Regions from separate parts of the Streptomyces sp. NBC_01304 genome, predicted to be linked through region 2. Evidence: predicted binding sites of a transcription regulator. Region 2 holds the regulator's gene; each other region holds the start of a gene.
The links. The regulator HrcA, encoded in region 2, represses chaperone genes, less so after heat shock. The targets are predictions, from matches to a motif close to TTNGCACTCNGNNNNNCNGAGTGCNAA.

Region 1: a site for HrcA is predicted at 5,232-5,258, ahead of groL (chaperonin GroEL). Genes of this name have one in related genera too.
Region 3: a site for HrcA is predicted at 5,666-5,692, ahead of groES (co-chaperone GroES). Genes of this name have one in related genera too.

Annotation. Positions count from the first base shown of each region.
Region 1 covers NZ_CP109055.1:6,128,474-6,136,459, reverse strand. The annotation lists gene OG430_RS27395 (serine/threonine-protein kinase) at 1-1,554, shown strand, start outside; gene OG430_RS27390 (serine/threonine-protein kinase) at 1,554-3,170, shown strand; gene groL (chaperonin GroEL) at 3,428-5,053, opposite strand; gene OG430_RS27380 (cold-shock protein) at 5,384-5,587, opposite strand; gene OG430_RS27375 (MoaD/ThiS family protein) at 6,014-6,292, opposite strand; gene thrC (threonine synthase) at 6,388-7,698, opposite strand; SAM riboswitch class I at 7,716-7,858, opposite strand.
Region 2 covers NZ_CP109055.1:7,204,518-7,212,503, forward strand. The annotation lists gene hemW (radical SAM family heme chaperone HemW) at 1-979, shown strand, start outside; gene OG430_RS31880 (DUF3097 domain-containing protein) at 1,085-1,894, opposite strand; gene OG430_RS31885 (MBL fold metallo-hydrolase) at 1,930-2,697, opposite strand; gene hrcA (heat-inducible transcriptional repressor HrcA) at 2,870-3,886, shown strand; gene dnaJ (molecular chaperone DnaJ) at 3,887-5,020, shown strand; gene OG430_RS31900 (nitronate monooxygenase) at 5,121-6,197, shown strand; gene OG430_RS31905 (16S rRNA (uracil(1498)-N(3))-methyltransferase) at 6,194-6,925, shown strand; gene OG430_RS31910 (hypothetical protein) at 7,152-7,703, shown strand; gene OG430_RS31915 (S41 family peptidase) at 7,749-7,986, shown strand, end outside.
Region 3 covers NZ_CP109055.1:4,743,661-4,751,646, forward strand. The annotation lists gene OG430_RS20660 (LysR family transcriptional regulator) at 1-242, opposite strand, end outside; gene OG430_RS20665 (MOSC domain-containing protein) at 323-994, shown strand; gene OG430_RS20670 (multicopper oxidase family protein) at 1,065-2,621, shown strand; gene OG430_RS20675 (SDR family NAD(P)-dependent oxidoreductase) at 2,631-3,404, shown strand; gene groL (chaperonin GroEL) at 3,485-5,113, opposite strand; gene groES (co-chaperone GroES) at 5,212-5,520, opposite strand; gene OG430_RS20690 (hypothetical protein) at 5,940-6,188, shown strand; gene OG430_RS20695 (response regulator transcription factor) at 6,200-6,880, shown strand; gene OG430_RS20700 (sensor histidine kinase) at 6,873-7,986, shown strand, end outside.

The sequences.
Region 1 (7,986 bases), 1.1 Mb from region 2:
GCGACGCCGTGGTTCGCCGCGCAGTTCGTGGCGGGGCCCTCGCTGAGCCAGGCCCTGGACGCCGTGGGCGCGCTGCCGCTGGAGTCGAGCCGGCTGCTCGCGGCCGGGCTCGCGCAGGCGCTGGTCGACGTGCACCGGGCCGGACTCGTCCACCGGGACCTCAAGCCGTCCAACGTGCTGCTCGCCGAGGACGGCGTACGCGTCATCGACTTCGGCATCGCGCGGGCGGCGGAGGGGCAGACGAAGCTCACGCACACCGGCGTCATGGTGGGCTCGCCCCCGTTCATGGCCCCGGAGCAGGTGGACGGACGCCAACTGACCGCTGCCGCCGATGTGTTCTCGCTGGGCTCGACCCTCGTCATGGCCTGCACCGGAAGGCCGCCGTTCGCGGGCACCTCGGTGCCGGGCATCCTCTACAACGTCGCACACTCCGAGCCCGACCTGAGCGCGGTGCCGCCCGGCATGCTGACGCTGATCGAGCCGTGCCTGGCCAAGGATCCGGCGCAGCGTCCGTCCCCGCAGGACCTGCTCTCGATGATCGGGCCGGTGCGGCCCGCGGCGCGGCCGTGGCCGGAGGCGGTGCACCAACTCGCGCTCGCACAGCGGACCGAGATCGATCGGTACGTCACCGGGGCGGGCGGCAGCACGACGTTCACCGGCGCCGCGCCCCCTCATGCCGCACCTCCTCATGCCGCATCTCCTCATGCCCCAGCCACCGTTGCCTCGCCCGCCGATGCCGCCCCGTTCAGCCCCACAGCGCCCAGCGCCACCCCCTTCGGCCCCGCTTCCCCCCACCACGCCCCCACCATGACGGCGGCCGCCCAGGCCTCGCACCTGCCCGCCGCTCCCCCGCACCCGGCGTATCAGGGGTATCAAGGGCATCAGGGGTATCCGTCGCCACCCGCGCCCCCGCCCGCCCCCGGCTCACGGCGCAAGCGCCTCGCATGGATCGCCGGAGGATCCGTCGCCGCGCTGGCCACCGTCATCGCGCTGCTCGCGACGTTCCTGCCGCCGGAGTTGAACCCGTTCCACACGGAGGTCGTCCCGACGCCGGGCAACAAGCCGCTTTCCGAAGTCGCCGACAAGTTCACCGACCGCCCCGCGTCTTGCAAGGAGATCGCGGGTGAGGTGAAGGTGCCGGCCGAGTTCGCGCTCTTGCCCAACCAACCCGGCACCGAAGTCTCGGACCAGGAGGACTACGACGACAAGGCCCCTTACCAGGAGGGCCGCTGCATCTGGCAGAGCCGCTCCGGCGACAAGATCGACCTCACGTGGGACCGGTTCCGGACGGCGAAGGGCAAGACCGGCGCGGAGCGGTCGAAGAAGCACCACGAGGGCCTCTACATCACCGGCACCACCCACCGCGAGGACGTCGGGGCCGGCCAGGAGGCGTTCTGGCACGGCGACCCGAATCCCAGCAACTGTGTGCTGTACGTACGGGACGTCAACTTCAACGTGTTCCTCGCCGTGGAGGGCTCCGCCTACCCCAACGGCGACAAGTGCGAGGCCCTCGCCGTAGACGTCGCCAAGGGCACCTTCAAGGCGGCGGCGTGATGAAGCCACTGGGCCCGGCCGACCCGGCCACGGCCGGACCGTACCGGCTGCTCGCCGAGCTCGGCCAGGGCGGCATGGGCCGGGTGCTGCTCGGCGCCGCACCGGACGGCCGCCTCGTCGCGGTCAAGCAGGTGCACGCCCGGTTCGCCGCCGACGACGGGTTCCGCGCCCGCTTCCGCCGCGAGGTCGCCGCATCGCGCCAGGTGTCCGGCGCCTACACGGCGGCGGTCCTGGATGCCGACACCGAGGCCCAACTGCCTTGGCTGGCCTCGGCGTTCGTGGGCGGCCCGTCACTGGGCTCGGCGGTGGAGGACGCCGGGGTGCTGCCCGAGGCGGCGGTGCGCCGGCTCGCCGCGGGTCTGGCCACGGCACTGGTCGAGATCCACCGCGCCGGCATCGTCCACCGCGACCTCAAGCCGGAGAACGTGCTGCTCGCCGCGGACGGCGTACGCGTCATCGACTTCGGCATCGCCCGGGTCGCCGAGGGCGCGGAGGCCACCGCCCTCACCCACACCGGCTGGATGGTCGGCTCACCCTCCTTCATGTCGCCGGAGCAGGCGGAGGGCCAGGAACTCACCCCGGCGAGCGATGTGTTCGCGCTCGGCGCGGTCCTCGCGATGGCGGCCACCGGCGACAGCCCGTTCTCGGGCACCTCGATGGCGGGGACCCTCTACAACGTCGTCCACGCCGAGCCCGACCTGACGACGCTGCCGCCGGGGCTTGCCGCCCTCATCGGACCGTGCCTGGCCAAGGCCCCCGCCGACCGGCCGACCCCGCAGCAACTCCTCGCGCTCCTCGGCCCGATCACACCCGCCGAACGGCCCTGGCCGCCCTCGGTACACGGCCTGATCGCCACCCAGCAGACCGAGATCGACCGGCTGCTCGACGCCACGGACCGCGCCCCCGCCCCGGACCCGTACTCCCCCACCTGGGTCTCTCCCCCTGCTCCTGCTCCTGCTCCTGCTCCTGGCCCAGGCTTCGGGCCACCGCTGCCTTTCGCGGGTACGCCCCCACGCGGACGCAAAATGAAGATCACGGCCCTCGTGCTCGCGGGCGTGCTCGCCGTCGCGGGCATCGGCGTCGGCGCGTACGTACTGACGAATCGCGGCGACGACACGGACGCCTCGTCCGGGCCGCCCGACAAGTACACGAAGATCCCGACCTGCGCGGAGGCGGCCGGTCAACTGGGGCTGCCCGAGCGGGATAAGAACCAAGACTCGTCCGGAGACAGCACCAAGGCGGCGTCGACGGGCTGCACCTGGATGGGCACGCAGGATCTCGGGAACGGCTATGTCCTGGAGAACGCCTATACGCTCGCCCACGTCAGGTGGACCCTGGAGCGCACCGTCGGAGACGACAAGAACGCGACCGGCCTGCAGCGCGAGGAGTTCGCAGAGGACGCGGCCGACGGCACCCGCGACAGCGGACTCGGCATCGGCGACGAGGCGTACTGGGAAGGGAGCAACCCCGCCCCCGACGAGCACTGCGAACTGCGCGTGCGTGACGGCAACATGATCGTCTGGGTGAGACTGGGCGGCGACGAGCACCCGGAGTCGACCTGCAAGGCGGATGCCGCGGAGATTGCCCGCGCGGCCCTGGCGGCCATCCCGGACTGAGCTACCCAAACCAGCCCGTCCGGCGTTTGAGGCCGCCCAAACCAGCCCGTCCGGCGTTTGAGGACGAGCGCGAAGCGCGATGGGGGTCCGGGGGCACAGCCCCCGATCATTGACCCGCACCCACCCCAGCTCCGCAGGATTTAGGGAAGGGGCGGGGAGGGGCAAAAAACCGCGAGGGCGGCACCCTCCCCCGAAAGGGAAGGCACCGCCCTCGCGTACAGCCAGCGAGCTAGCTATGAACGCCCGATCCGCGAGGATCAGAAGTCCATGTCACCGCCCGGCATGCCACCCGGAGCACCGCCGGCAGCGGCCTTCTCCGGCTTGTCGGCGATGACGGCCTCGGTGGTGAGGAAGAGCGCAGCGATGGACGCGGCGTTCTGCAGAGCGGAACGCGTGACCTTCGCCGGGTCGATGATGCCCTCGGCGATCATGTCGACGTACTCACCGGTCGCGGCGTTCAGGCCGTGACCGACGGGCAGGTTGCGCACCTTCTCGACGATGACGCCACCCTCGAGACCACCGTTGACGGCGATCTGCTTGAGCGGGGCCTCAAGGGCGAGACGCACGGCGTTGGCGCCGGTCGCCTCGTCACCCGTGAGCTCGAGCTTCTCGAAGACCGAGGAGGCCTGCAGCAGGGCCACGCCACCACCGGCGACGATGCCCTCTTCGACGGCCGCCTTCGCGTTGCGAACGGCGTCCTCGATGCGGTGCTTGCGCTCCTTGAGCTCGACCTCGGTCGCGGCACCGGCCTTGATGACCGCCACGCCGCCGGCGAGCTTCGCGAGGCGCTCCTGGAGCTTCTCGCGGTCGTAGTCCGAGTCGGACTGCTCGATCTCGGCGCGGATCTGGTTGACCCGGCCGTTGACCTGGTCGCTGTCACCGGCACCGTCGACGATGGTGGTCTCGTCCTTGGTGATGACGACCTTGCGGGCACGGCCCAGAAGGTCGACGGTCGCGTTCTCGAGCTTGAGACCGACCTCCTCGGAGATGACCTCGCCACCCGTGAGGATCGCGATGTCGTTCAGCATCGCCTTGCGGCGGTCGCCGAAGCCCGGAGCCTTGACGGCGACGGACTTGAAGGTGCCCTTGATCTTGTTGACGACCAGGGTGGAGAGCGCCTCGCCCTCGATGTCCTCGGCGATGATCAGCAGCGGCTTACCCGACTGCATGACCTTCTCGAGGAGCGGGATCAGGTCCTTGACGGAGCCGATCTTCGAGTTGGCGATCAGGATGTACGGGTCGTCGAGGACGGCCTCCATACGCTCCATGTCGGTGGCGAAGTACGCCGAGATGTAGCCCTTGTCGAAGCGCATGCCCTCGGTGAGCTCCAGCTCCAGACCGAAGGTCTGGGCCTCCTCGACCGTGATGACGCCTTCCTTGCCGACCTTGTCCATCGCCTCGGCGATGAGCTCGCCGATCTGGGTGTCGGCGGCGGAGATGGAGGCCGTCGAAGCGATCTGCTCCTTGGTCTCCACGTCCTTGGCCTGCTCGAGCAGGGCGCCCGAGACGGCCTCGACGGCCTTCTCGATGCCGCGCTTGAGGGCCATCGGGTTGGCACCGGCGGCCACGTTGCGCAGGCCCTCGCGGACGAGCGCCTGGGCGAGAACGGTGGCGGTGGTCGTACCGTCGCCGGCGACGTCGTCCGTCTTCTTGGCGACTTCCTTGACCAGCTCGGCGCCGATCTTCTCGTACGGGTCCTCGAGCTCGATCTCCTTGGCGATGGAAACACCATCGTTGGTGATCGTGGGGGCGCCCCACTTCTTCTCGAGGACGACGTTGCGGCCCTTGGGGCCAAGGGTGACCTTGACGGCGTCGGCGAGCTGGTTCATCCCGCGCTCGAGACCGCGCCGTGCCTCCTCGTCGAACGCGATGATCTTGGCCATGTGAAGTGGTCCTCCCGGACAGGGGTGGATTGCTCCGGATCGTGTCGGCGCCCGCGACGGACGGCCTGCATCCCTTGTGGTTCCTTGCCCCACCCGGTCTGCGGACCTCACCGGCCCGATCCAAGTCGTGAAGAGTGAGAGTTTGTCACTCTCACTCGTAGAGTGCTAACGCCAATGATTAGCACTCGCCTATGCCGAGTGCAAGCGAGTCTCGAAGATCCCCAGCTCAGAGGGGTCCGGACACAACAGACCCCGGACACAGCGGAGGGTCCGCACCCCTATGGGATGCGGACCCTCCGTCACGTCGTTGCAGAAGCGCGCCGGCGCGATCTAGGCTGCTACGCGGACCATGTCCGCCTGCGGCCCCTTCTGGCCCTGCGAGATCTCGAATTCAACTCGCTGACCCTCTTCAAGGGTGCGGTATCCGTCCATCTGGATCGCGCTGTAGTGGACGAATACATCCGCACCACCGTCGACCGCGATGAAGCCGTACCCCTTCTCCGCGTTGAACCACTTGACGGTGCCCTGAGCCATGCCTAACTCCCCTATTACTGGCCCTTGCACAGATCCGCACTTCGCGGATCCGGGTCAGACCTCACCCCCCGACAGGTGGGGGTGTGCGCCGGAACGCGTCGACCGCCGCTGAATGTATCTGTCCAACTGCCGTCTGCAACAGGTCAATCGGACGAGAATTCTGGGCACGCCTGATCGGTAATATGTGGAGAATTTGGCCCGACTCAGGGCAACTCGGGCCTGACAAAGGGAATGAATAGCGCAAATAGCGTGAGCACTTTGGCTACTTCTCACCGTGCACGCGGAGAGTTCTCATATGCTCCCGGCACTCTCCATGCACGCTCTGCGCCAATGGCGAACCTGTATTCCCAACTGTACCGCGCTCAACCATGCAGAATTGCCCCCTCCACTTCTCGTGGAGAGGGCAATTCGGATAACTGAGGGTGATCAGCAACCGCCGGCGACCGCGGGGATGATCGAGACGCCCGCACCGTCCGGGGTCGCGGTGGCGAGGCCCTGCTCGAAGCGGACGTCGTCGTCGTTCACGTACACGTTCACGAAGCGACGCAGCTTGCCCTGGTCGTCCAGGACGCGGGCGGCGATCCCGGAGTGGTTCTTCTCCAGGTCGGCGATGACATCGGCGAGGGTGGCCCCCTCGGCCGCGACCTCGGCCCGGCCGCCGGTGTAGGTGCGCAGGATGGTGGGGATGCGGACGTTCACGCTCATGGTGTTCACCTGTCTAGATCCAGCCCGTCCGGCGTTTGAGGACATCTTTTGAAGCCGGCGGCAGCCTTACGGGAAGGGGCGGGGTGGGGGAAAAATCAGCTGTCGAGACCAGCCGCACGGAACGCGTCCAGCGAAGGCTTGATCACGGCAGTGGCCTGCGAGGTCTCGGCAACGGCGTCGAGGGTCTTGAGCCCGTCACCCGTGTTCAGCACGACCGTCGTGAGGGTCGGGTCGATGAGCCCGGCCTCGACCAGCTTCTTGGTCACGCCCACCGTCACACCACCGGCGGTCTCCGCGAAGATCCCCTCGGTCCGGGCGAGCAGCTTGACCGCCTCGACGACCTGCTCGTCGTTCACGTCCTCGATCGCACCACCCGTGCGGCGCGCGATGTCCAGGACGTACGGACCGTCCGCCGGGTTGCCGATCGCGAGGGACTTGGCGATGGTGTTCGGCTTCTGCGGCCGTACGACGTCGTGGCCGGCCTTGAAGGCGACGGACACCGGCGAGCAGCCCTCGGCCTGGGCACCGAAGATCTTGTACGGCTTGTCCTCGACGAGGCCCAGCTTGATGAGCTCCTGCAGACCCTTGTCGATCTTCGTGAGCTGGGAGCCCGAGGCGATCGGGATGACCAGCTGGTCGGGCAGCTGCCAGCCGAGCTGCTCGCAGATCTCGTACGCGAGGGTCTTGGAGCCCTCGCCGTAGTACGGGCGCAGATTGACGTTGACGAAGCCCCAGCCCTCGCCCAGCGGGTCGCCGATGAGCTCGGAGCAGAAGCGGTTCACGTCGTCGTAGTTGCCGTCGATGGCGACGAGCTCGCCGCCGTACACCGCGGCGCTGACGACCTTGCCCTGCTCCAGGTCGTGCGGGATGAAGACGCAGGAGCGGAATCCGGCGCGGGCGGCCGCGGCGCCGACGGCACCCGCGAGGTTGCCCGTGGAGGAGCAGGAGAGCGTGGTGAATCCGAAGGCGCGGGCGGCCTCGAGGGCCTGGGCGACGACGCGGTCCTTGAAGGAGTGCGTCGGGTTGCCGGAGTCGTCCTTGACGAACAACTTGCCCGGCTCGACGCCGAGTTCGCGCCCGAGGTTGTCGGCCTTGACCAGCTTGGTCCAGCCCGGGTTCAGGTTCGGCTTGTCGGTGACGTCCGCGGGGACGGGCAGGAGCGGCGCGTAGCGCCAGATGTTCTCCGGGCCGGACTCGATCTTCTTGCGCAGCGCCTCGGGGTCACCGACGGGGAGGTCGTACGCGACCTCGAGCGGGCCGAAACACAGTTCACAGGCGAAAATGGGACCGAGCGCGAAGCGCTCGCCGCATTCGCGACAGGAGAGTCCGGAGGCAGGTCCGAGATCGACGGTGTTCGCAGCGCCTTCGACGGAGGTCGTAGCGGCTTCAACAGTCTGTACAGCCATGATGGCGAGGCCCTTTCTCCTCATCTTCCTCATGGCGAACGTCGCCATGAGACGGATTTGGCACCTTCCCGAGTCAGGGCCTCGCGTCGCGCAGCGAGTACTGACTGGAGGGTTGCCGGGGCTTCAACGGGCCGTTTCCCTCTGCCCCTCTGGATGAGCGGTATTCGGTTGTCAGCAGGGACCCCCGGCATGCGGTGGTCATCTGCGTTGTTCAAGACTGTAACCGAAGGCCCCAACCGTTGAGATAGTCGTCCGAACCGCGAGATGGATCACACCGGACCACACCGG
Region 2 (7,986 bases):
CGACGATCCGCGCGCGGTGCAGACCGTCTTCGTCGGTGGCGGTACGCCGACGCTGCTGCCCGCGGCGGACCTGGTGCGGGTCCTTGGGGCGGTACGCGACGAGTTCGGCCTCGCCCCGGACGCGGAGGTCACGACCGAGGCCAACCCGGACTCCGTGGACCCCGCGTACCTCGCCGAGCTGCGCGAGGGCGGGTTCAACCGGGTCTCGTTCGGGATGCAGAGCGCCCGGCAGCACGTGCTTCAGGTGCTCGACCGTACGCATACGCCGGGACGGCCGGAGGCGTGTGTCGCGGAGGCGCGGGCGGCGGGGTTCGCGCATGTGAACCTTGACCTGATCTATGGCACGCCGGGGGAGTCGGACGACGACTGGCGGGCGTCGCTCTCCGCCGCCCTGGGCGCGGGGCCGGATCACATCTCCGCCTACGCGTTGATCGTGGAGGAAGGGACGCAGCTCGCTCGCCGTATTCGGCGGGGTGAAGTGCCGATGACCGATGACGATGTGCATGCGGATCGGTATCTGATCGCCGATTCCGTGCTGGCCGAGGCCGGGTTCTCCTGGTACGAGGTGTCCAATTGGGCGACCTCGGAGGCCGGGCGGTGTTTGCACAACGAGCTTTACTGGCGGGGGGCCGACTGGTGGGGTGCGGGCCCCGGGGCCCACTCCCATGTGGGTGGGGTGCGGTGGTGGAACGTCAAGCATCCCGGGGCTTATGCCGGGCGGCTTGCGGCTGGTTCGTCGCCCGGGGCCGGGCGGGAGCTGCTCTCTGCCGAGGACCGGCGGGTCGAGCGGATTCTGTTGGAGCTTCGGCTCCGGGAGGGTGTTTCGCTTTCGCTGCTTCGGCCGGCGGGGCTTGCGGCGGCTCAGCGTGCGCTGGGCGAAGGGTTGCTCGAAGGTGAGGCTTTTGCCTCGGGGCAGGCTGTGTTGACCTTGCGGGGGCGGTTGTTGGCTGATGCGGTCGTTCGGGATCTGGTGGACTGATTTTCTCCCCGCCCCGCCCCTTCCCGTAAGGCTGCCGCCGGCTTCAAAGACTGTCCTCAAACGCCGGACGGGCTGGTAAACCAGCCCGTCCGGCGTCGGGGGGGATCAATCTTGTGGCGCCGTCACGAAGTCGATCAACTCCTCGACGCGGCCAAGGAGTTCCGGCTCCAGGTCTCGGTACGAGTGGACCGAGGACAGGATCCGCTGCCACGCGGCGCCCGTGTTCTCCGGCCACCCGAGGGACCGGCAGACCCCCGTCTTCCAGTCCTGCCCACGCGGCACCCGGGGCCACCCCGCGATGCCCACCGACGAAGGCTTCACCGCTTCCCAGACGTCGATGTACGGGTGGCCCACCACCAGCGCGTACTCGCTCGACACGGCCGCCGCGATGCGGGACTCCTTCGAACCCGGGACCAGGTGGTCCACCAGGATGCCGAGGCGGGCCTCCGCGTCGGGGGCGAAGTCCGTGACGATCGCGGGGAGGTCGTCGATGCCCTCCAGGTATTCGACGACCACGCCCTCGATGCGGAGGTCGTCGCCCCACACCCGCTCCACCAGCTCCGCGTCGTGCCGGCCCTCCACGTAGATGCGGCCCGCGCGGGCGACCCGGGCCCTGGCGCCGGGGACCGCCACCGAACCCGAGGCCGTACGAGTGGGACGTGCCGGAGATGCCGCCGAGGGGCGGACCAGGGTGACGACCTTGCCGTCCAGGAGGAAGCCGCGCGGCTCCAGCGGGAACACCCGGTGCTTGCCGAAGCGGTCCTCGAGCGTGACCGTGCCCGCCTCGCAGCGGATCACCGCCCCGCAGAAACCGGTGGCGGCCTCCTCGACCACGAGATCGGTCTCCGCCTCCACCGTCGGCACCGGCTTCGGCTTCTTCCAGGGCGGGGTCAGGTCGGGGCTGTAGCTGCGCATTCGGCCGACGATAGGAAAAGGGGACGGGAGCGCAACTACGACACGCCGTAACGCGCCGCCAGGCTGTCCCGCTGGGCCCGGACAAAGGCCGCATCCACCACGGAACCGTGGCCGGGGACGTACAGGGCGTCCTCGCCGCCGAGTTCCAGGAGGCGGTCGAGGGCGCGCGGCCACTGCGACGGCATCGCGTCCGGGCCGGCCTGTGGCTCGCCCGACTCCTCCACCAAGTCGCCGCAGAAGACGATCTCCGGAGAGCCGGAAGTGCCGGATGTGCCGGATGTGCCGGGGACGAGGACCGCCAGGTCGTGGCCCGTGTGGCCAGGGCCGACGTTCGCGAGCAGCACCTGGGTCCCGCCGCCCAGGTCGAGCGTCCACTCGCTGCACACCAGGTGGTGCGGGTGCACCAGGAGATCCGCTGCCTCGCCCGCGGCCTTCGGCGCGACTCCGTGGCGTACCGCGTCCGCGGCCAGCTCGTCCCGGCCGCGCGCGAAGACCGTGTCCAGGCCCACCGCGCCGTACACCTCGACCCCCGCGAAGGCGGCCGCGCCCAGGACGTGGTCGAAGTGCGGATGGGTCAGCGCCAGGTGGGTCACCCGCCGGCCCCCGCCGAGCAGCCGCTGGGCCTGCGCCCGCAGCTCGGAACCCTCACGCAACGTAGAACCCGCATCGATCATGAGGGCCGCGCCCTCGCCCGCGACGAGCCCGACCGTGCAGTCCCAGCCGGGCAGGCGGCGACGGCCCACTGAGGGGGCGAGCTGCTCCCAGTCGGCCCCGGCGTCCTGCTGGTCCCAAGTCAACTGCATGGAACGAAGCTAACCCCGTGCGCGTGGCCCGGCACGGCATCCCTGCAACCGCCCTTGCCGGGGCCGTACCTCACGGCCGTACACTGACACGTGAATGGCTGGCACTCACCCGCCGTGAGTGCCAAAGGGTGGGTGAGTCGCAAGGGACGACGACCGCAGGGAGGTGCGCGCGATGCTCAGTGAACGCAGGCTCGAGGTGCTGCGCGCCATCGTCCAGGACTACGTGGGCACCGAGGAGCCCGTCGGCTCCAAGGCGCTCACCGAGCGGCACCGGCTGGGGGTCTCCCCGGCCACCGTGCGCAATGACATGGCGGCGCTGGAGGAGGAAGGGTTCATCGCCCAGCCTCATACGAGTGCCGGGCGGATCCCGACGGACAAGGGCTACCGGCTCTTCGTCGACAAGATGGCGGGCGTCAAGCCGCTGTCGGCTCCCGAGCGGCGGGCCATTCAGAACTTCCTCGACGGTGCCGTCGATCTCGATGACGTCGTGGGCCGGACCGTGCGGCTGCTCGCGCAGCTGACGCGGCAGGTCGCCGTCGTGCAGTACCCCTCGCTGACCCGGTCCACGGTGCGGCACGTGGAGCTGCTCTCGCTGGCTCCGGCGCGGCTGATGCTCGTGGTCATCACGGACACCGGCCGGGTCGAGCAGCGGCACGTCGACTGCCCCGCCCCGTTCGGTGAGACCTCGCTCGCCGATCTGCGGGCCCGGCTCAACAGCCGGGTCGCCGGGCGGCGCTTCTCCGATGTGCCGCAGCTGGTGCAGGACATGCCGGAGTCGTTCGAGATCGAGGACCGCGGCACCGTCTCGACCGTCCTCGCGACGCTGCTCGAGACGCTCGTCGAGGAGAGCGAGGAGCGGCTGATGATCGGCGGTACCGCCAATCTCACCCGCTTCGGACATGATTTTCCGCTCGTGATCCGGCCGGTGCTCGAGGCGCTGGAGGAGCAGGTCGTGCTCCTCAAGCTCCTGGGCGAGGCCAAGGACTCGGGCATGACCGTACGGATCGGGCATGAGAATCCCCACGAGGGGCTCAACTCCACGTCCGTCGTCTCGGTCGGCTACGGTTCGGGCGGCGAGGCAGTCGCCAAGCTGGGCGTCGTAGGACCGACGCGGATGGATTACCCGGGAACGATGGGAGCGGTACGCGCAGTGGCACGTTACGTCGGACAGATCCTGGCGGAGTCGTAAGTGGCCACGGACTACTACGCCGTGCTCGGCGTGCGCCGCGACGCTTCCCAGGACGAGATCAAGAAGGCCTTCCGCAGGCTGGCCCGTGAGCTTCACCCGGATGTGAATCCGGACCCGAAGACCCAGGAGCGGTTCAAGGAGATCAACGCCGCCTACGAGGTGCTCTCCGACCCGCAGAAGAAGCAGGTCTACGACCTCGGCGGGGACCCGCTGTCCCAGTCGGGCGGCGCGGGCGCCGGCTTCGGCCAGGGCGGCTTCGGGAACTTCTCGGACATCATGGACGCCTTCTTCGGCACGGCCTCGCAGCGCGGCCCGCGCTCGCGGACCCGCCGGGGCCAGGACGCCATGATCCGGCTCGAGATCGAGCTGGACGAGGCGGCCTTCGGGACCACCAAGGACATCCAGGTCGACACCGCGATCGTGTGTACGACCTGTTCCGGCGAGGGCGCCGCGCCGGGCACCACGGCCCAGACCTGTGACATGTGTCGCGGTCGCGGTGAGGTCTCGCAGGTCACGCGGTCCTTCCTCGGCCAGGTCATGACTTCGCGGCCGTGCCCGCAGTGCCAGGGCTTCGGGACCGTCGTACCGACCCCGTGCCCGGAGTGTGCGGGTGACGGGCGGGTACGTTCCCGGCGCACGCTCACCGTGAAGATCCCGGCCGGTGTGGACAACGGCACGCGGATCCAGCTCGCCGGTGAGGGCGAGGTCGGGCCCGGTGGCGGTCCCGCCGGTGACCTGTACGTCGAGATCCACGAGCTGCCGCACACGGTGTTCCAGCGGCGCGGCGACGATCTGCACTGCACGGTGACCATCCCGATGACGGCGGCCTCGCTCGGTACGAAGGTGCCGCTCGAGACGCTGGACGGGATGGAGGAGATCGACATCCGTCCCGGGACGCAGTCCGGGCAGTCCGTGCCGCTGCACCAGCGAGGCGTAACGCATCTGCGTGGTGGTGGCCGGGGTGACCTGATCGTCCACGTCGAGGTGCTGACGCCCTCGAAGCTCGATCCCGAGCAGGAAGCGTTGCTGCGGCAGCTTGCGCAGCTGCGTGGCGAGGAGCGGCCCACCGGGCAGTTCCAGCCGGGGCAGCAGGGGCTGTTCTCGCGGTTGAAGGATGCTTTCAACGGGCGCTGAGCCCGCCGGTTCTGCCTGCTGGGATCGAGGGTTCCGCCTGCATATGACAGGCGGAACCCTCGATTCGAGTACGGCGTGGAGGACATGACACGATGCGTTCATGTCCTCCGCACTGACCGATCTCTGCCCCTACCCGATCGTGCAGGCCCCCATGGCGGGCGGCGCCTCGTGCCCCTCCCTCGCCGCGGCCGTGTCCGAAGCGGGCGGGCTCGGGTTTCTCGCCGCCGGGTACAAGACCGCCGACGGCATGTACCAGGAGATCAAGCAGCTGCGCGGGATGACCGGGCAGCCGTTCGGGGTCAATCTGTTCATGCCGCAGCCGACCTGCGCGGACCCGGCCGCCGTCGCCGTGTACGCCGCCCAGCTCGCCGGTGAGTCCGCCTGGTACGACACCCCGCTCGGCGACCCGGACAGCGGGCGCGACGACGGCTTCGACGCCAAGCTGGCGATCCTGCTCGACGACCCGGTGCCGGTCGTCTCCTTCACCTTCGGGTGCCCCAGCCGCGATGTGCTCGACGCCTTCGCGCGCGCGGGGACGCTGACCGTCGTCACCGTCACCACCCCGGAAGAGGCCCAGGCCGCCCAGTGGGCGGGCGCCGACGCCGTGTGTGTGCAGGGCATCGAGGCCGGCGGCCACCAGGGAACCCACCGGGACAACCCCGAGGCGGACGGTGCGGGGCTCGGGCTGCTCTCGCTGATCGCGCAGGTCCGCGAGACCGTGCAGCTGCCGATCGTCGCCGCCGGCGGACTGATGCGCGGCGGCCAGATCGCGGCCGCGCTCGCGGCGGGCGCGGAGCAGGCGCAGTTGGGCACGGCGTTCCTGGTCTGCCCCGAGTCGGGCGCGAACGTGGTGCACAAGCAGGCCATGACCAACCCGTTGTTCGTACGCACAGAGCTGACGCGGGCCTTCTCCGGACGCCCCGCCCGTGGCCTGGTCAACCGCTTCATGCGCGAGCACGGGCGCTATGCCCCGGCCGCGTACCCCCAGGTCCACCACATGACGACCGGCCTGCGCAAGGCCGCCGCGAAGGCGGGGGACGCGCAGGGCATGGCGCTGTGGGCGGGGCAGGGGCACCGGATGGCGCGGGAGCTGCCGGCCGGGCAGCTCGTCGAGGTGCTTGCGGCCGAACTCGACGCGGCCAAGGCGGCGTTGGCCCTCCGGGGGGCGGGGGCATGACGGCTCCGGTCTTCCTCGTCGACAAGGTGGTCGCGGGGCGTGTGACGGTCGACGGGCCCGAGGGACGCCATGCCGTGTCCGTACGACGGCTGCAGGTCGGCGAGGAGATCGTCCTCGCGGACGGGGCGGGCGCCGGTGGGTTCGGCGTGGTCGCCGGGACCGAGGGCAAGGACGTCCTGTACGTGGATGTCGCCGAGGTCCGGGTGGAGCCCGAGCCCCAGCCGCACATCACCGTCGTGCAGGCCCTGCCCAAGGGCGACCGGGGTGAACTCGCCGTCGAGACCATGACGGAGACCGGCGTCGACGCGATCGTGCCGTGGGCCGCGTCGCGCTGCATCACGCAGTGGAAGGGTGAGCGGGGGCTCAAGTCGCTTGCCAAGTGGCGGGCCACGGCCCGGGAGGCGGGGAAGCAGTCGCGGCGGCTGCGGTTTCCCTCCGTGGGGGAGGCGGCTTCGACCAAGCAGGTTGCGGGGCTTCTTGCTGCTGCCGACTTTGCGGCGGTGCTGCATGAGGAAGGCAGTGCGCCGCTTGCCTCGGCCTCGCTGCCGGCTGCTGGGTCGATCGTGCTTGTCGTCGGGCCCGAAGGGGGCGTTTCTCCTTCGGAGTTGGCGGTGTTCGAGGAAGCGGGAGCTTCTCCCTTCCGGCTCGGGGCGAGTGTGTTGCGTACGTCCACTGCGGGGACTGCGGCTGTGGCGTTGTTGCTCGGGCGCAGCGGGCGTTGGGGCTGAGGGATTTTTTCTTCCCCACCCCGCCCCTTCCCGAAAGTCCTGCGGACGGCCTGGGGCTTCGCCCCTAGCCCCCGGATCGGCCTTCGGCCTCTGTCCTCAAACGCCGGACGGGCTGATGGGTGCCGGACCGGTTGGTGGGTGCGGGGCTGGTTGATGGATGCGGACCGGTTGATTTTGTCCGCATGATGCCTACCCCTCGCGGGAGCGCAGTGGGAACCTGTCCCCTATGGGGGCATTGAGGCGTGTACGGCGGGTGCTCTTCGCGGTGGGGCTTGCGGGTGCTGCCGCCATCGGGGTTGCCGCCTGTGAACCCGTCGGGGACGGGCTGAGTTCCGTCGCGGTCGCCGTCACCACCGATCAGACCGGGACCAAGGCCCTGGAGCGCGAGGGCTTCGACGTGCAGTGGCTCAGCTGTGTGGCCACGATGGGGGAGGGCGGGAAGACCACGCCCAAGTCGTCGGGCTCGCCCAGCGTGCGCAGCGTCGCCACCGTGGACTGCCAGGGCGAGACCAAGGACGGGCGCGACATCGACCTCACCGGGAAGGTGACCGAGGAGCGCGGCGGTCGGTGTGTGCAGGGCGACCTGACCGCGAAGGTGGACGGCAAGCGGGTCTTCCACGCGCATGTGCTCGGCAACTGTTCGGCGGCGACGTCGAGTTCGGGACCCGCCGATCCGTCACCGGATCCGCCGCCGGACGACCCCGCGCGGCCCACGGTGACGGTCACCGTGACAGTGACGGCCGTGCCGCCCACCTGTGACTGCATGCCGGGCAAGTGATCCAAAGCCCTGACCTGGCACTGCCGTCCTGCCTAGGGTGAGCTCGTGACGCACCCTGCCTACTTCCGGTACCCCCATCTCCAGGGCGAGTTGATCGCCTTCACCGCAGAGGACGACGTCTGGGTCGCGCCGCTCGACGGCGGGCGGGCCTGGCGGGTCAGTGCCGACAACATGCCGGTGAACCATCCACGGATCTCACCCGACGGCACCCAAGTCGCCTGGACCTCGACCAGGGACGGGGCGCCCGAGGTGCATCTCGCGCCGGTGGACGGCGGCCCCTCCA
Region 3 (7,986 bases), 2.5 Mb from region 2:
TCCTCGGCCGCGGTGAGCCCGGCGAGGATTCCGGCGGCGTGCCGGACCAGGGCCTCGCCCGCCTGGGTCAGGCGCATTTCGCGGCCGGTGCGGATGAGCAGGGGGGTGCCCGTGGAGTGTTCGAGGGCCTTCATCTGCTGGCTGACGGCCGGCTGGGTGCAGCCCAGCTCGCGGGCCGCGGCCGAGAAGGACCCGGTGGCGGCGACGGCGCGGAGCACTCGGAGATGACGGGCCTCGATCATCCCGTAAGCATAAGCGAATCTTGGGGGCATTGCGGAATATTGCATAGACGCCTTTGGGATGGCTCGCTTAGCGTGAGGGCATGCAGCTTCTCTCCTTGAATCTCGGCGCGCACCGGCCCTCCGAGCACACGGACGCCCCGTCCGGCGGCACCGGCATCGACAAGCAGCCGACCGACTCCCCGGTCCTGGTCACCGCACCGGGGCCGAAGGGCGTGGGCGCGAGCGGCCTCGCCGGGGACACGGTCGCCGACCTGCGTTTTCACGGCGGTCCCGACCAAGCCGTGTACGCGTACGCGCGCGAGGACCTGGACCGCTGGGAGACCGAGCTGGGCCGTCCGCTCGCCGACGGCGTCTTCGGCGAGAACCTCACGACCCGCGGGCTCGACGTGAACGGGGCGAAGATCGGGGAGCGTTGGCGGATCGGCCCGGATCTGGTGCTCGAAGTGACGTCGGGGCGGATTCCTTGCCGTACGTTCGCGGGGCATCTCGGGGAGCAGGGCTGGATCAAGCGGTTCACTCAGGCCGCCGTCCCCGGTGCCTATCTCAGGGTGATCGAACCGGGCGAGATCAGGGCCGGCGACCCCATCGAGATCGTGCATCGGCCGGACCACGAGGTGACCCTGAGCTTTGCCTTCCGGGCCGGCACCACCGAGCGGGAGCTGCTGCCGCGGGTGCTCGCCGCGGGCGAGACGCTGCATGTGGATCTGCTCGAGAAGGCCCGCGAGTACGTCGCCAAGTACGGCACCCCGTAAGGGGCGGCCGGGGGTCGGCTCAGGGCCTTTCCTGATTCGGCGCCCCGGCCTCCGCCGCGACCGTTGGGGCATGACGAAGACGGACGGTGCCACCACCGGCAAACCTCGGCGCAGCAGGCTCAAGCGGGTCCTCATCACCCTCGGCGTGATCGCGGGTGTGCTGGCGGCCGCGATCGGCGGCGGCTTCGCCTGGCTGTGGACCGGCGCGGAGGTGAGCACGGTCGGCGCGGAGTCCTTCAGCAACCGCCTCGCCGTGCCGCCGCTCGCGAAGTCCACCATCGACAAGGACGGCACCCGGGTCTTCGACCTGCGGATGCAGGCGGGCGAGACGGAGTTCAAGGACGGGCAGCAGACGCCCACTTGGGGCTTCAACGGCAGCTACCTGGGCCCGACGCTGCGCGCCGAGCGCGGTGAGAAGGTCAAGGTGCGGATAGCCAACGGCCTGGACGAGGCCTCCACCGTGCACTGGCACGGCATGCACCTGCCCGCGAAGATGGACGGCGGCCCGCACCAGATGGTCGAGCCCGGCGGCAAGTGGGCGCCGCAGTGGACGGTCGACCAGCCGGCCTCGACGCTCTGGTACCACCCGCACCCGCACGGCAAGACCGAGCAGCACGTGCAGCGGGGCCTGGCCGGGATGTTCATCCTCGACGACGAGAAGTCCTCGAAGCTGCCGCTCCCGAAGAAGTACGGCGTCGACGACGTGCCGGTGATCGTGCAGGACGTGAAGTTCGACGGGGCGAAGTTCGACCACGGGCACCGGATCATGCGGAACACCGGGTTCCTGGGCGACCGGACGATGGTCAACGGCACGCTGAACCCGTACCAGGAAGTCGGTGACGAGCTCGTACGGCTGCGGCTGCTCAACGCCTCGACCGCGCGCGTCTACGACTTCGGCTTCTCCGACGACCGGGAGTTCGCGCTGGTCGGCACGGACGGCGGGCTGCTCGAGGCGCCCGCGCGGATGGACCGGCTGCAGCTGTCGCCCGGGGAGCGCGCCGAGGTCGTCGTACGGATGAAGCCGGGCGAGAAGACCGTCCTGCGCAGCTTCCCGCAGGACAACTACGGGGACTTCTGGCAGACGCGGTTCAGCGGGGGCGACGACTCCTTCGACGTGCTGGAGCTGCGGGCCAAGGAGCAGTTGCGGAAGTCGCCCGAACTCCCCGCCAAGATGGGTGAGTTGGAGGTGCCGGACGCCAAGGACTCCGTGCGAGGGCGCTACTTCGGTCTGGAGATGTCCGGGATCAACGGGCGGCCGATGGACATGGGCCGTATCGACGAGACGGTCACCCGGGGCAGCACGGAGACCTGGACCGTGCGCAACGAGGACGGGATGCCGCACAACTTCCATGTGCACGACGTGCAGTTCCGGGTCCTCGAAGTCAACGGGAAGACCCCGCCGCCCGAGCTGCGCGGCGCCAAGGACACTGTGTTCGTGCCGGGCAGTACGACGGTGAAGCTGGCGATGCGCTTCGACGGGCCGGCCGATCCGGACACCCCGTACATGTACCACTGCCACCTGCTGTACCACGAAGACGGCGGAATGATGGGGCAGTTCGTGGTCGTGGAGCCGGGACAGCGGGCCGGGAAGCCGTCCGGGCACGGAGCCGGTCACCACAGTCATTAGCCTTGGGCCATGACTACGGCTCTGATTACGGGATCGACCGCGGGCATCGGCGCCGCCTTCGCCCGGCGCCTCGCCTCCGAGGGACACAACCTGGTCCTCGTGGCCCGCGACACCAAGCGGCTGCACGAGCAGGCGACCGAGCTGCACGACCGGCATGGCATCGAGGCGGAGGTGCTGACCGCCGACCTCGCGACGGAGGAGGGCATCGGGGCGGCCGAGGCCCGGCTCTCCGACCGTAGGAATCCGGTCGATCTTCTGGTCAACAACGCCGGGTTCGGCAACAAGGGCCGCTATCTCGAGGTCCCGATGGCCGACGAGCTGACCATGCTCAAGGTGCACTGCGAGGCGGTGCTCCGGCTGACCTCGGCGGCGACCGAGGGCATGCGGGAGCGCGGCCGCGGGGGCGTGATCAATGTGGCCTCGGTGGCGGCGTTCGTGCCGCGCGGCACGTATGGCGCGTCGAAGGCGTGGGTCGTGCAGTTCACGCAGGGTGCGGCGAAGGATCTGGCGGGGAGCGGGGTGCGGCTGATGGCGCTGTGCCCCGGCTTCGTCCGTACGGAGTTCCATGAGCGGGCCGGGATGGGCACGGACAACATCCCGAAGTGGATGTGGCTCGACGCGGACAAGCTGGTGACGGCGGCGCTCGCGGACCTGGCACGGGGGAAGTCGCTGTCCGTGCCGGATCCTCGGTACAAGGTGATGATGGGCGTGGTGAAGGTGACGCCGCGGGCGCTGCTCGGCGGGATCACGTCGCGGACGGGGCGGAAGTACGGCCCCCAGTAGGCGAGTTGCAGCACGGAGGCCCGGCTCCCCTTGGCGGGGAGCCGGGCCTCAGCTGCGTACGAAGACGTCCCTACGAGACGTCAGTGGGAGTGGCCGTGACCGTGGCCGTGCCCGGCGTCACCCTCGTCCTCGGCCGGCTTCTCGACGACCAGGGTCTCGGTCGTGAGGAGCAGCGAGGCGATGGACGCCGCGTTCTCCAGGGCGGAGCGGGTCACCTTGACCGGGTCGATGACGCCGGCCTTGACCAGGTCGCCGTACTCGCCGGTCGCGGCGTTGAAGCCCTGGCCCTTCTCGAGCTCGGCGACCTTCGAGGTGATGACGTAACCCTCGAGGCCCGCGTTCTCGGCGATCCAGCGCAGCGGCTCGACGGCGGCGCGGCGGACGACGGCGACACCGGTGGCCTCGTCGCCCTCCTTGCCGAGGTTGCCCTCGAGCACCTTGACGGCGTGGACGAGCGCGGAGCCACCACCGGAGACGATGCCCTCCTCGACCGCGGCGCGGGTCGCGGAGATGGCGTCCTCCAGACGGTGCTTCTTCTCCTTGAGCTCGACCTCGGTGGCAGCGCCGACCTTGATCACGCAGACACCGCCGGCGAGCTTCGCCAGGCGCTCCTGCAGCTTCTCGCGGTCCCAGTCCGAGTCCGTGGACTCGATCTCGGCCTTGATCTGGTTGACGCGGCCCTGGACGTCCGCGGAGTCGCCGCCACCGTCGACGATGACGGTGTCGTCCTTGGTGATGGTCACGCGGCGCGCGGTGCCGAGCACGTCCAGACCGGCCTGGTCGAGCTTGAGGCCGACCTCTTCGGCGATGACGGTCGCACCGGTGAGGGTGGCCATGTCGCCGAGCATCGCCTTGCGGCGGTCGCCGAAGCCGGGGGCCTTGACGGCCACGGCGTTGAACGTGCCGCGGATCTTGTTGACGACCAGGGTCGACAGGGCCTCGCCCTCGACGTCCTCGGCGATGATCAGGAGCGGCTTGGAGCCACCGCCCTGGATGACCTTCTCGAGGAGCGGAAGCAGGTCCTGGATCGAACCGATCTTGCCCTGGTGGATCAGGATGTACGGGTCGTCGAGGACGGCCTCCATACGCTCCTGGTCGGTGACGAAGTACGGGGACAGGTAGCCCTTGTCGAAGGCCATGCCCTCGGTGAAGTCGAGCTCCAGGCCGAAGGTGTTGGACTCCTCGACGGTGATGACACCGTCCTTGCCGACCTTGTCCATGGCCTCGGCGATGAGCTCGCCGATCTGCTTGTCCTGGGCGGACAGCGCGGCCACGGCGGCGATGTCGGACTTCGAGTCGATGGGACGCGCGGTGGCGAGCAGGTCGTCGGAGACGGCCTTGACCGCGGCGTCGATGCCCTTCTTCAGGGCGGCCGGGGAGGCACCCGCGGCGACGTTGCGCAGGCCCTCGCGGACGAGCGCCTGGGCCAGCACGGTGGCGGTGGTCGTACCGTCACCCGCGATGTCGTTGGTCTTGGTCGCCACCTCCTTCACCAGCTGGGCGCCGAGGTTCTCGTACGGGTCCTCGACCTCGACCTCACGGGCGATGGTCACGCCGTCGTTGGTGATGGTGGGGGCGCCGAACTTCTTGTCGATGACGACGTTGCGGCCCTTGGGGCCGATCGTCACCTTGACCGTGTCGGCAAGCTTGTTGACGCCACGCTCGAGGGCGCGACGGGCGTCCTCGTCGAACTTCAGGATCTTCGCCATGGAGCTTTTCAAGTCCTCTCAAAAAACGAACTGCGCCCCTCGCCACCCGGCTGTGTATCGCGGGGGCCAGGGGCGCAGATCAAAAAACTTCGGGTGAATTACTTCTCGATGATCGCGAGCACGTCGCGAGCCGAGAGGACGAGGTATTCCTCGCCGCTGTACTTCACCTCGGTGCCGCCGTACTTGCTGTACAGCACGATGTCGCCGGTGCTGACGTCGAGCGGAAGACGCTCGCCGTTCTCGAAGCGACCCGGGCCCACCGCGAGGACGACGCCCTCCTGGGGCTTCTCCTTCGCGGTGTCCGGGATGACCAGGCCAGAGGCCGTGGTCTGCTCGGCGTCGAGCGGCTGGACCACAATGCGGTCCTCAAGCGGCTTGATGGCAACCTTGGAGCTGGCGGTCGTCACGATCCGGCCTCCCCCTTCGGAGATCTCGGGGATGAAATGTCTGGGGTGGCGACCAGGTGGATCCGTCGTCGCGGGTGCCGGACCTGCCCGTCGCTGTGTTGGCACTCTCCAGTGGGGAGTGCCAGAGCCGAGACTATGACCGCGATTAGCACTCGGTCAAGCCGAGTGCCAATTCGGCCCTCCGTCAACGCGCGGGTGCAGGTCTGTCTCGATCGGAGAACGTTCCGCTGGAGGCGCTGGTTCCGTACGACAGTGCTGTTCATGGCTGCCGAAGAGTCCCACCCCGCCGCCTCCACCCGGGGCCACCGCCGGAAGCGTTCCTCGCCCAGGGGCGACACGGCGGTCGCGGTGTTCGCCCTTGTCGTCGATGCCGTCGCGCTGGCCGCCACGGCCTTCCTGATCTTCGTCGCCGTTTCTCCGTGGGCGTACCGGACCAGCCCGGCGGGTCGTCCGCCATGGACTGGGGACTCACCCTCGGCTTCCTCGCCGTTCCCGCGCTGTTCGCCCTCGCCGGACTCGCCTTCGCCCGCGGCGGGCAGCCGGCCATCGCCGTGACGCAGTTCGCGGTCGCCCTCGCGCTGGGCGGGATGGTGCTCTACGGCGCCACGCAAGAGTCCGGAACCGTCCGGCCCACGCCCGTCTCGGCAGGGAGTTTGTCCCGTATGTGACCCTTGACCCCGTGCGCATCCTCGTGGTCGAAGACGAAGAAGGCCTCGCCGACTCCCTGCGGCGGGGCCTGTCCGCCGAGGGGCACTGGGTCGATGTCGCGTACGACGGGCATCGGGGGCTCGAGCTCGCGCTGACCGGGGATTACGACGCCGTCGTGCTCGACGTGATGCTGCCGGGGCTCGGCGGACACGAGGTCTGCACCCGGCTGCGCACGCACGACCAGCAGACCCCCGTGCTCATGCTGACCGCGCGCGACGGCGAGTACGACGAGGCCGACGGGCTCGATTCCGGCGCCGACGACTACCTCACCAAGCCCTTCTCGTTCGTCGTGCTGCTCGCCCGGCTCAGGGCGCTCGGCCGCCGCCGGCAGGCCGACCGCGACCGGACCCTCCAGGCCGGCGACCTGGTGCTCGACGTCAGGGGAAGGCGCTGCCGGCGCGGCGGGCAGGACATCGAGCTGACCGCCCGTGAACTGGCCGTCCTCGCCTGCCTGTTGGCCGAGCCGGGTCAGGCCGTCGCCAAGCAGGACATCCTGGACCGGGTCTGGGACTCCCCCGGCGACATCGACCCGAACATCGTCGAGGTCTACGTCTCCTCGCTGCGCAAGAAGGTGGACGCCCCCTTCGGCCGCCGCTCCATACGCACCGTGCACGGCACCGGGTATCGCATGGCCCCCGACGACGATGCGTAGGACGACGCGCAACCCCAAGAGATTTCGCCTGCCCCTGCCCCGCACGGTCAGGGCCCGCACCGCCGCGGCCGCCGCACTCGCCATGGCACTGCTGCTCGCCGTCGGCGGCGGCTGGCTCTACACCGTGCTGCGCGCCAACCTCCTCGACGACACCTCGGGCCGCACCGAGCTCGCCGCCCGCAAGGCCGCATCCCTCGTCGACACCGGGGCCGCCCCCCACCAACTGCCCGCACCCGAGGGCGGCGTCGACATGGTCGTGGTGCTCGACGCGCAAGGGCGGATCAAGACCGCCGACCACGATGCCGACTTCACGCCCCAACTGGCCGCCCTGCGCCCGCCCCCGGGGCAGGACTCGGCCGCGCGGATCGTGCGGCACGACGGGGAACGACGCGATGTGGTCGTCGTCCGGGCGACGGCGCCGGACGACAGCGAGCAGTTCGTGTACGCGGTCACCGTGCTCAGCGACGTCGACCATGCGACCCGCGCCATCGGCTGGGCCCTGCTCGCCAGCGCGCCCCCGCTGATCGGCCTCGCCGCCCTGATCGCCTGGGCGGTGACCGGCCTCGCCCTGCGCCCGGTCGCCGCGATCCGGACCGAGCTCGACGCGGTCACGGCGAAGGAGCTCGACCGCCGCGTCCCCGAACCCCCCGGCGAGGACGAGGTCGCCCTGCTCGCCCGTACCGCCAACGCCACCCTCGACCGCCTGGAGCAGTCGGTCGGCCGGCAACGCCAGTTCGTCGCCGACGCCTCGCACGAGCTCCGCAATCCCATCGCGGCCGTACGCGCCCAGCTCGAGACCGCCCTCGCCGACCCCGACCCGGCCGCACGGCGCACTGAAACCGCTCCGCTCCGCTCCGCCCTCGCCGACACCGAGCGGCTGCAGCGCATCGCGGCCGACCTGCTCCTGCTCGCCCGGCTCGACGCCCAGGTCCCGGTGATCGCGGAGCCCGTCGATCTGGCGCTGCTCGCGGCGGAGGAGCTGGCCCGGCGGCGAGATCCCCGGCTCGTCCTGGAGGCGCAGGCGCCGGTGCCGGTGCGCGGGGATCCGGCCCGCCTGGAGCGGCTGCTCGCCAATCTGGTCGACAACGCGCTCCGATACGCGGCGA